Regions from separate parts of the Paenibacillus pedocola genome, predicted to be linked through region 1. Evidence: predicted binding sites of a transcription regulator. Region 1 holds the regulator's gene; each other region holds the start of a gene.

Region 1 (3,268 bases):
CCGTTTGAGCAGGCTCTCGAAGGTTTCCTGCGCCTTACGGCGGATTTCTTCCTCATCCAGCGTCAGGCATTTACCGTGCTTTACAACCTGCTGGCCGTTAATCCAGACATGCTCTACATCCTTGGCACTTGCCGAATATACGGCATGGGAGAGCAGGTCAGAGTGCGGCAGCAAATGAGGCTGGTCAATATCAATAGCGATAAAATCTGCCTTCATGCCTGTGGCAAGACGCCCGACATTGTTCAGATAGATCGAGGCAGCGCCATATTCTGTCGCCATCAGCAGTGCTTCCGGTGCCGGTACTGCAGTAGGATCTCCGCTTACGCCCTTATGGATCAGCGCTGCAAGCCGCATTTCCTCGAACATATCCAGGTTGTTGTTGCTAGCTGCTCCGTCAGTTCCGAGCGAGACCTTCACTCCGGCTCTCAGCAATTCAGGCACACGGGCAACTCCGCTTGCGAGCTTCAGGTTACTGCCCGGATTATGGGATACGCCAACCTTATAACGGGCCAGAATCTCAATTTCTTCATCATTCAAGTGTACACCATGGGCAATCAGGGATGGTCTGGTGAACATACCGAGCTTCTCCAGATGGGCCACAGGGCGCAGGCCGTAATCGGCTACGTTCTGCTCCACCTCATGGCGCGTTTCGGACATATGCGTATGCATCGGCAAATCCAGATCATGGGCTGCCTGCACAAATTTCATGAAAAATTCCGGCGGACAGGTGTACGGAGCGTGGGGCGAGAGCATTGCCGTAATCCGGCCGTCTGCCTTGCCGTGCCAGTTCCGGGCGAACTCTACGGCTTCGGCAAGCTTCTGGTTCTGCACATCCTCCGGACATAGACCGATCGCGCCGCGCATCAGCACCGCACGGATGCCCGACTGCTCTGTTACCTCTGCAACACGGTCCATATGATCGTACATATCCAGGAAGGTCGTTGTGCCGCCCTTCAGCATCTCGAGAACAGACAAGGCAGTCCCCCAGTATACATCATCTCCGGTGAATTTCGCTTCCATCGGCCACATTTTTTCCTGCAGCCAGCTCTGAAGCACCATATCATCACCATAGCCGCGCAGAAGCGACATCGCCGCATGGCCATGAGTATTGATCAGACCCGGCATAAACAGCAGGCGGCTGCCGTCAACGGTCAGGACACCCTCTTCAAAGGCGGGTTTGTCTTCCCCTATGTATGTGATCAGGTCATTTTCTATAGTCATATAACCGTTCAGGACGGGTTGCACCGAACCAGGTACGAGGAAGCGTCCATTTTCGATTACTGTCTTATTGCTGCTCATCCGTATGTTCTTCCTTTCCATCATGCAAATAATATGCCAGACTCTGGAGGTCGGTTGTAAAATCCGCTGCATGAATGCGAATCGTTGGCGGGGTCTTTAAAATTACCGGTGCAAAATTCAGGATAGCTTCGATCCCCGATTCCACCAGAATATCAGCTACATTCTGCGCTTCGCTGTCCGGAACGGTGATAATGCCAATCCGGATACCCTGCTCACGAATCGTCTGGCCCAGCTCTTCCATTGGCTGAACAGTCAGGGAGTTGATCTTCTGTCCCACTTTAGGCGCATAAGAATCAAATACAGCTGTAATTTTCATTGTATCCTTCAGATAGGCGTTATAGTTGGACAAGGCATGACCGAGGTTACCGGCACCGACCAGAGCCACGTTGATTTGCTGGTCAAGCTTAAGGATATGGCGGATTTTCTCGATCAGGTAGGATACATCATATCCAATGCCCTTTCTGCCAAAATCACCGAAATAAGCCAGATCCTTACGGATCTGCGCCGGGTTAAGATCCAGCTTCTGCCCCAGCTCCTGAGAGGAAACTGTGGCGATTTCACGTTTCTGGAGATCGTTCAGAAAACGCAGGTACACAGGGAGCCTGCGAACAACTGCCTCCGATATTTTATCTGATTTCATGTTTTCTCCTCCTAAAATAAAATCACTCTGATGCGCAGCTTATGAAATCCGCAAGGCGCGTTCCAGCAGCATAACCGGGAACGCGCATGCGGAGATTAGAACATTTATGATCAAACGATCAGAACAAAACAGTACAAGATAATTGCAATTCCCGGTTCCTGAAGGAGGTCATTGAATGTTGGACTCATTGCCGCCTTCAAGCCATTCTTCAATTCTCGGAACCATCTGATCAGTCAGCATATGCTCCATTTTGGGACCCGGAAGAGAATACAGGAAATACTTCCCGTAATAAGCTTCGATGACCCTGGTATCATATACAATGACAATTCCCCGATCCTGAGCCGTCCGAACCAGCCGGCCAAAACCCTGTTTGAAACGGATAACCGCCTGCGGAACAGACAGCTTCATGAAAGGATTCTTCTTCTGGGCCTGTAACAGCTCGGACTTCGCCTCCGCAAGCGGATGGTTCGGCGGCTGAAACGGAAGTCTGACGATCGCCAGGCAAGTCAGTGCCTCTCCGGGGATATCCACACCTTCCCAGAAGCTGCTGGTCCCGAGCAGCACCGAAGCCGAACTGTCCTGAAACCTCCGGATCAGCTTACTGCGGCTGCCTCCCTCCACGCCTTGGCCAAGGACCGTAATATCCTCTGATGCCAGTGCCTCCTTAAGCGGGTCATAGACCTGACGCAGCATCTTATAAGAGGTGAACAGCACAAGCATGCGGCCTTTGGTTGCGACCGCAGTTTCCGCCAGTGAATGCACCAGCTTATCCACAAAGCGGGCATCACCCACACTGCCTTTGACACTTGGGAAATCACGCGGAATAACAAGCAGCGCCTGTTCGCGGTATTTGAACGGCGAAGGCAGCAGTGCTGTCATCAGACGGTCTTGTTCGGCAGCCTCGTTAAGCCCAAGATTATCGATCATGAACTGGAAGGATTTATCCACGGAAAGTGTCGCAGATGTCAGCACAATACTCTTCTTCTTGTCGAAGAACAAATCCTTGAGCTGTGTACTGACATCGACCGGAACGGCATACAGCTGCAGTGATTTGCCGCGGTAGTTGCCGCTACCCTCCATCCAATAAACGATATTCTCATCATTTAAACCCATGAAGAAACGGATCTGTTCACGGATTGAGGCTAAATCCTTAAACAAGCCGCCAATATCCGTCACCAGACTGTCCGAGGAGGACTGGCTTTCTGTATCACGCATCTCGCTGAGCATTTTATCGCCTCTGCGGATAATATCGCTAAGGCTTAAATTCAGCGTATTCTCTAATGCTGCCAGCTCTTCCCAATCCTTCGGCTTCTTACCGGGATGAAGGCG
Region 2 (3,268 bases), 1.4 Mb from region 1:
GGAATATTTATAAAACAATTCAGACTTCCGGCCCTCTATCATCCTTAACCCCCTGAGGCTGTATTATCAATACAGATTCATTCAGTCTATAACCATTTCCAAAAATTGACTATGTAAAATTACACAAAAACCCCTTCAAGCTCCCATACCTCATGACGGCATGAGTATTTCAGGTGCATTGAAGGGGTTCTTTATGACCTGAGATCCGCTACGGATATCAGGGAGTCTTAGTAGGCAAGACTGAACAAACCTTTAACATGGGTCAGATAACGGATGTTGCTCGCTTCCTTCATCATCGTTGCAGGCAGGCCTTTGAGCGGAGTCGAGTTGCCGCCGATAATTGCTACACCGTCTTTACGGCCCAGGCTGGCCAGCGTACCCGAATTAACCGGGCTGAAGGTTTCCAGTGATTTGTTGTTCAGGCTGGCATAGAGGTTATAGCCGATCAGTTCGCCCATCTGCCAGGCGATTTGCGCGGTTGGCGGGTAAGGGCGGCCATCTGGCGCGAAGTAAACAGCGCTGTCTCCGGCAACGAACACATCTTTGTGGGAAGTGGATTGCAGGAAATCATTGACGGTCGCACGTCCGCGGTTAACCTCAAGACCGGATTCGCCGACCAGCGGATTGCCTTGAACGCCACCTGTCCAGACGAATGTATTCGCAACAACCTTCTGTCCATCCTTCAGATCAATCGTGTTGCCTTCAACGTTGGTAACAGCAAGACCTGTCAGGAACTGTACACCGCGGGCCTCAAGGCTTGATGTAGCGCGCTGGATCAAATGATCCGGCAATACCGGCAGAATTTTCGGGCCGGCCTCAACTAGCAAAAGCTTGATTTCCTTCGGATCCACCCCGTAACGTCTGGTAAGCTTAGGCAACACATCGGCAATTTCACCTACTAGCTCAACGCCGGTCAAGCCGCCTCCGCCGATCAGAATCGTTGCATCAGCCGGATTTTTAGTTGCGGCATAATCACGGATCCGGGCTTCAATATGGGCATGAATGTTTTTGGCATCTTCAGCTGATTTCAGCACCATACTGAATTTCTCCAGACCCGGAATTCCGAAATATGCCGTCGTGCTGCCCAGACCTACAACAAGTGCATCATAGGAAAGAACTGTGCCGTCAGACAAAGCGATCTGTTTGGTGTCAACGGAGAACGATTTAACTTTAGCAATTTTGAGGTCAATATCTTTACCTGCAAACAGCTTTGCCAGCGGCATGGCAACAGCCTTCTCTGAGATACTGCCTGCAGCCAGGCGGTGAAGTTCAGTAATAATCTGGTGTGTCGGATACTGGTTGACCACTGTAACCTTTGCTTCAGCTTTGCTCATATATTTGCGCACAGTCAATGCACTCAATAAACCGCCGTACCCTGCTCCTAGAATTACGATATGTTTTGACATCATATATCCTCCGTCCTTACTTGTGTGTTATGAAATTAGGGTTTCTATTTCTGCGGGCTGCGTTCGCCGCTGACTTGAAGATAAGCATTCAGGAAACGAAGCATCTTTTGGACCTGCGGGTCTTTGACCATTTTCATCATTCCAAAAAGACTGATCGTTTCAGTGCTTTCGTTAGCACGGTCTTTTGCTTCGATAACTGTAGCAGCCATATTTTTAACCGAATCCACCACCGGCTCGGCAATTTCCTTGATAGCACCTACAGTATCATTTTTGAGTACCTCATCCGAGGCAACCGCCTGTACGAAGTCAAACGATTTGGTTAATACTCCGACCAGCTGTGTTAGCTTAGGCAGTTCCTCCACCAGCAGTGTGAGCGATTCCTGAACCTCAGGTTTGAGCAGCTGATCCAGTAAATCCTCTTTGGTATAAGCCGGTTTACCTGCTGTTTGTTCTTCTTTAGGCAGGGTTTGAGTGATAGTTTCTGACATATTAGCCTCTCCTCCGTATTCGCTTAATACTGCATAATAAAAAATCCACAAACTCAATGTGCCTATTATACCACCCATAATGTTAATTATGTCACAAAGTTTTTGCCTGTATATCCTTGTTTTGTGATAAAAATCACTTCTTTAATGTCGTTTTTGCGAATTATCTTCTTTTTTCAAAATATTTTTTAAAGACATGTGCAAAATCATTGACGACCACTTAATGCCGTGCTATCTTTAGCAAGTAACTATTAGTAAGTTCATTAATAAAAACTAGCTATTTATATTTATTAACTAATACATAAACTAATGGAGGCATTACTTATGAGTACTTTTTCAGATTTGGTCCAAGCCCGGAGATCTGCCATGAATTTTGTGGAAGGAGTTACGATTTCTAAGGCAGAGCTGGAGGAAATGTTCTCCCTTGCCCGCCTTGCCCCCTCAAGCAACAATCTGCAGCATGCGCATTACAAGGTAATTACCAATCCGGTTGTTAAAGAACAGCTGCACAAGGATGCCTATAATCAGTACAAGGTTCACACTGCTTCAGCTGTAATTATTGTATACGGGGACAAAAATGCTTACCTGCAGGCGCCAGAAATTTACAGCGGCCTCAAGCTGCTGGGGGCGATGAGCCAGGAAGAATACGACAGCACCATCCAGTCGATCAACGATGCGTATAGCGGAAATGACCAGTTCCAGCGTGACGAAGCGATCCGGAACGCGTCCCTTTCGGCCATGCAGTTCATGCTGATTGCTAAAGACAAGGGCTGGGATACATGCCCGATGATCGGTTTTGATCCTGCGGCGGTCAATGCTACACTGAATGTGCCGGACAATTTCGTCCCTGCCCTGATGATTACCATCGGCAAGGATAACAAGCGCAAGATCAGACCCCGCGGCTACCGCAAACCAGTCAATGAATTTGTGGATTTCATCTGATCCAAACCATCTATATTCTATGCAAAAGAGCCTTCCGGCATTACGCCGGAAGGCTCTTTTGTGATCATACCTGGTTAATCTTGAGGGAATCTCTTCTACACTCTGCGGAAGCGCCACAGGACGCTCTGGAAATCCCCATGCAGTGCAGGCAGCGGCAACCCGGCATACATCAGATGATCTCCGCCGAATACGCCTCCGCCCTCCACCCACTCATAATCCGCTTCGGGATCCAGCCCCTTCAGCCGCAGGTAATGCAGCGCATCATTCGGCTCCGCAAGGGTCCGTGCGTACATCACGACGGCTTCAGATTTGTCCTCAGCTGCGATCAGCCACGCCGTTTCATTACCTTCAAACGGGCTGAGCAGCCGGTACTGCTCCCCGAACTGCACAAGATTGCGCAGCTCTTTATAGAGCGCCACCTGTGCCTGAACGGCC
Region 3 (3,268 bases), 250 kb from region 1:
AGCGCCAAACACCTGTAGCTATCGAAGTGTTCTCGGAAGTTGAACCGGATCCATCGACTACTACAGTTGAAAAAGGTACTGCTATGATGAACAGATTCCAACCGGACTGCATCATCGCACTCGGCGGCGGTTCCCCAATGGATGCTGCAAAAGGAATGTGGTTGTTCTATGAACACCCGGATGCTGACTTTGACGGATTGAAACAGAAATTCATGGATATCCGCAAACGCGTCTACAAATTCCCTGAGCTGGGCAACAAAGCGAAATTCGTTGCAATCCCAACTACATCGGGTACAGGTTCGGAAGTAACTCCATTCGCAGTTATTACTGACAAGACAACTGGCAACAATACTAAATACCCATTGGCTGATTATGAGCTGACTCCAGATGTTGCGATCGTTGATCCAGAGTTTGTATACAGCTTGCCTAGAACTGCTGTTGCTGATACCGGTATGGACGTATTGACACATGCAATTGAAGCTTATGTATCTGTAATGGCTAGTGACTATTCCGATGGTCTGGCAATCAAAGCAATTCAATTGGTATTCCAGTACCTGGAAAAATCGGCTCTGACTGGCGACAAACTGGCTCGTGAAAAAATGCATAACGCATCGACACTCGCTGGTATGGCTTTTGCTAACGCGTTCCTGGGCATTAACCACAGCTTGGCGCACAAATGGGGCGGTCAATACCACACAGCGCATGGTCGTACCAATGCCATCCTGATGCCGCACGTTATCCGTTACAATGCTAAAAAACCTACGAAGTTCGCTTCGTTCCCTAAATATTCCCACTTCGTAGCTGACGAGCGTTATGCCGAAATCGCCCGCATTCTGGGATTGCCGGCCCGCACTACTGAAGAAGGCGTAACTAGCCTGATCAATGCAATCCGCGATCTGAACAAAAAACTCGGTATCGAAGAGTCGTTCTCGGCGCTTGGCTTCGATCCTAAGGATTTCGAATCGCGTGTAGATTACCTGGCTGACCGTGCATTTGAAGACCAATGTACTACTGCCAACCCTAAACTGCCGCTGGTAACTGAGCTGGCTGATGTATACCGCAACGCATTTTACGGAAGATTCGACGTATAATTGGCGATTGCTTAGCAAAAAGCAAGTTTAAAGGTTAATATGGGACTAGATGGTAGTGACAAATATCACCGGAAAGGTGATATTTGTCACAGTCCTTTTTGAGAAAATAAACTAAAATGTTTATATAAACAACGTTCCCGGATATGAAGTCGCGATTGTGAATTTTATAACAACCATATCATTGGGATCACGAGACACGGGATTAACCTTCAAGCCCGCGATCTCTACAAATAATATAAATATAAATGGAGGGATTTAGCATGTCGGTGATTGAAAAAGATGTACAAGAAGTAAAGTCCGGTTGGAGAAGTTTTGCAAAAGGTAAATGGTCCAAGAAAGTAAACGTAAATGATTTTATCGAGAAGAACATCAATCCTTATGTAGGTAAGGAAGATTTCCTCGCAGGTCCTACACATAACACAACAGAACTTTGGAAAATTGTTTCTGAAATGACCAAGCAAGAAATTGCTAACGGCGGCGTGCTTGATGTAGACGTTAATACTGTATCTACAATCGTATCCCACCAGCCTGGTTACATCGACAAGGACAAAGAACAAATTGTCGGTGTTCAGACAGATGCTCCTTTCAAACGTTCTATTCAACCTTTTGGCGGAATCAAGATGATGATCGATGCTACCAAAGCATACGGCTTCGAACTTCCGCAAAACATTGTTGAAATGTTCACGAACATCCGCAAAACGCATAACCAAGGCGTATTTGATGCATATACATCCGAAATGAGAGCCGTACGTAAAGCCGGTATCATCACAGGTCTTCCTGATGCTTATGGCCGTGGCCGTATTATCGGTGACTACCGCCGCGTAGCACTTTACGGTATTGACTTCCTGATCAAAGAAAAGAAGCAAGATCTTACAAACCTTGAAGTGGATTCCCTGACAGATGACATTATCCGTCTTCGTGAAGAAATTTCCGAACAAATTCGTGCCCTTAGCGAATTGAAACAAATGGCACAAATGCACGGCATGGATATCAGCAAGCCTGCAAACAACGCTAAAGAAGCTTTCCAATGGGTATACTTCGGTTACCTGGCTGCAATCAAAGAACAAAACGGTGCTGCAATGTCCCTTGGACGTGTATCTTCCTTCCTTGATATCTATGTAGAACGCGATATTGCTGAAGGTACATTGACTGAAGAACAAGCACAAGAACTGGTTGACCATTTCATCATGAAATTGCGTATCGTGAAATTCCTGCGTACGCCTGACTATAACGAACTGTTCAGCGGTGACCCAACTTGGGTTACAGAATCCATCGGCGGTATGTCCGTAGACGGAACAACACGCGTTACTAAGAACAGCTTCCGCTTCCTGCACACCCTGTACAATCTGGGACCAGCACCAGAACCTAACCTGACTGTACTGTGGTCTGAAAAACTGCCTGAAGGCTTCAAAAAATATTGTGCGAAGGTTTCCATCGAAACCAGCTCGATTCAATATGAAAATGACGATTTGATGCGTCCAATCTACGGCGACGACTACGGTATCGCTTGCTGCGTATCCGCAATGCGTATCGGTAAACAAATGCAATTCTTCGGAGCCCGCGCTAACCTGGCAAAAGCTCTGCTGTATGCAATCAACGGCGGTGTGGATGAAAAATCTGGTGCTCAAGTAGGACCTGAATATCCGCGTATCACTTCTGAATACCTGGAATACGACGAAGTAATGAAACGTTTTAAACCGATGATGGAGTGGCTGGCTAAGACTTACATGAACACACTGAATGTCATTCACTACATGCACGATAAATATTCCTACGAACGTATCGAAATGGCTCTGCATGACCGCGATATTCTGCGGACTATGGCTTGTGGTATTGCCGGTCTGTCTGTTACCGCTGACTCCCTGAGCGCAATCAAACATGCAAAAGTTAAAGTGATCCGTAACGAACAAGGTATCGCGGTTGACTTCGAAACTGAAGGTGAATTCCCTTGCTACGGTAACAATGATGATGCTGTTGACAGCATTGCAGTAGAACTGGTTGAATCGTTCATGACTATGATCCGCAAACACCATGCATACCGTGATGCTCTGCCGACACAATCGGTACTGACTATCACTTCGAACGTAGTATATGGTAAGAAAACAGGTACAACTCCTGATGGACGTAAAAAAGGCGAGCCGTTCGCACCAGGTGCTAACCCAATGCACGGACGCGAC

Evidence for each region. The regulator Rex, encoded in region 1, represses fermentation and respiration genes when NADH is low (regulators of the CRP and FNR family bind a similar motif). The targets are predictions, from matches to a motif close to TTGTGAAATATTTCACAA.
Region 2: a site for Rex is predicted at 1,974-1,991, ahead of QU597_RS11700 (helical membrane plugin domain-containing protein). Genes of this name have one in related genera too.
Region 3: a site for Rex is predicted at 1,247-1,264, ahead of pflB (formate C-acetyltransferase). Genes of this name have one in related genera too.

What each region holds. Positions count from the first base shown of each region.
Region 1 is NZ_CP134223.1:4,160,045-4,163,312, forward strand. Features, by position in the region: gene QU597_RS18420 (amidohydrolase) at 1-1,299, opposite strand, end outside; gene QU597_RS18425 (redox-sensing transcriptional repressor Rex) at 1,286-1,939, opposite strand; gene dinG (ATP-dependent DNA helicase DinG) at 2,108-3,268, opposite strand, start outside.
Region 2 is NZ_CP134223.1:2,738,212-2,741,479, reverse strand. Features, by position in the region: gene QU597_RS11710 (alpha/beta fold hydrolase) at 1-42, opposite strand, end outside; gene QU597_RS11705 (NAD(P)/FAD-dependent oxidoreductase) at 228-1,406, opposite strand; gene QU597_RS11700 (helical membrane plugin domain-containing protein) at 1,451-1,894, opposite strand; gene QU597_RS11695 (nitroreductase family protein) at 2,216-2,833, shown strand; gene QU597_RS11690 (alpha-galactosidase) at 2,929-3,268, opposite strand, start outside.
Region 3 is NZ_CP134223.1:4,407,900-4,411,167, reverse strand. Features, by position in the region: gene adhE (bifunctional acetaldehyde-CoA/alcohol dehydrogenase) at 1-1,091, shown strand, start outside; gene pflB (formate C-acetyltransferase) at 1,352-3,268, shown strand, end outside.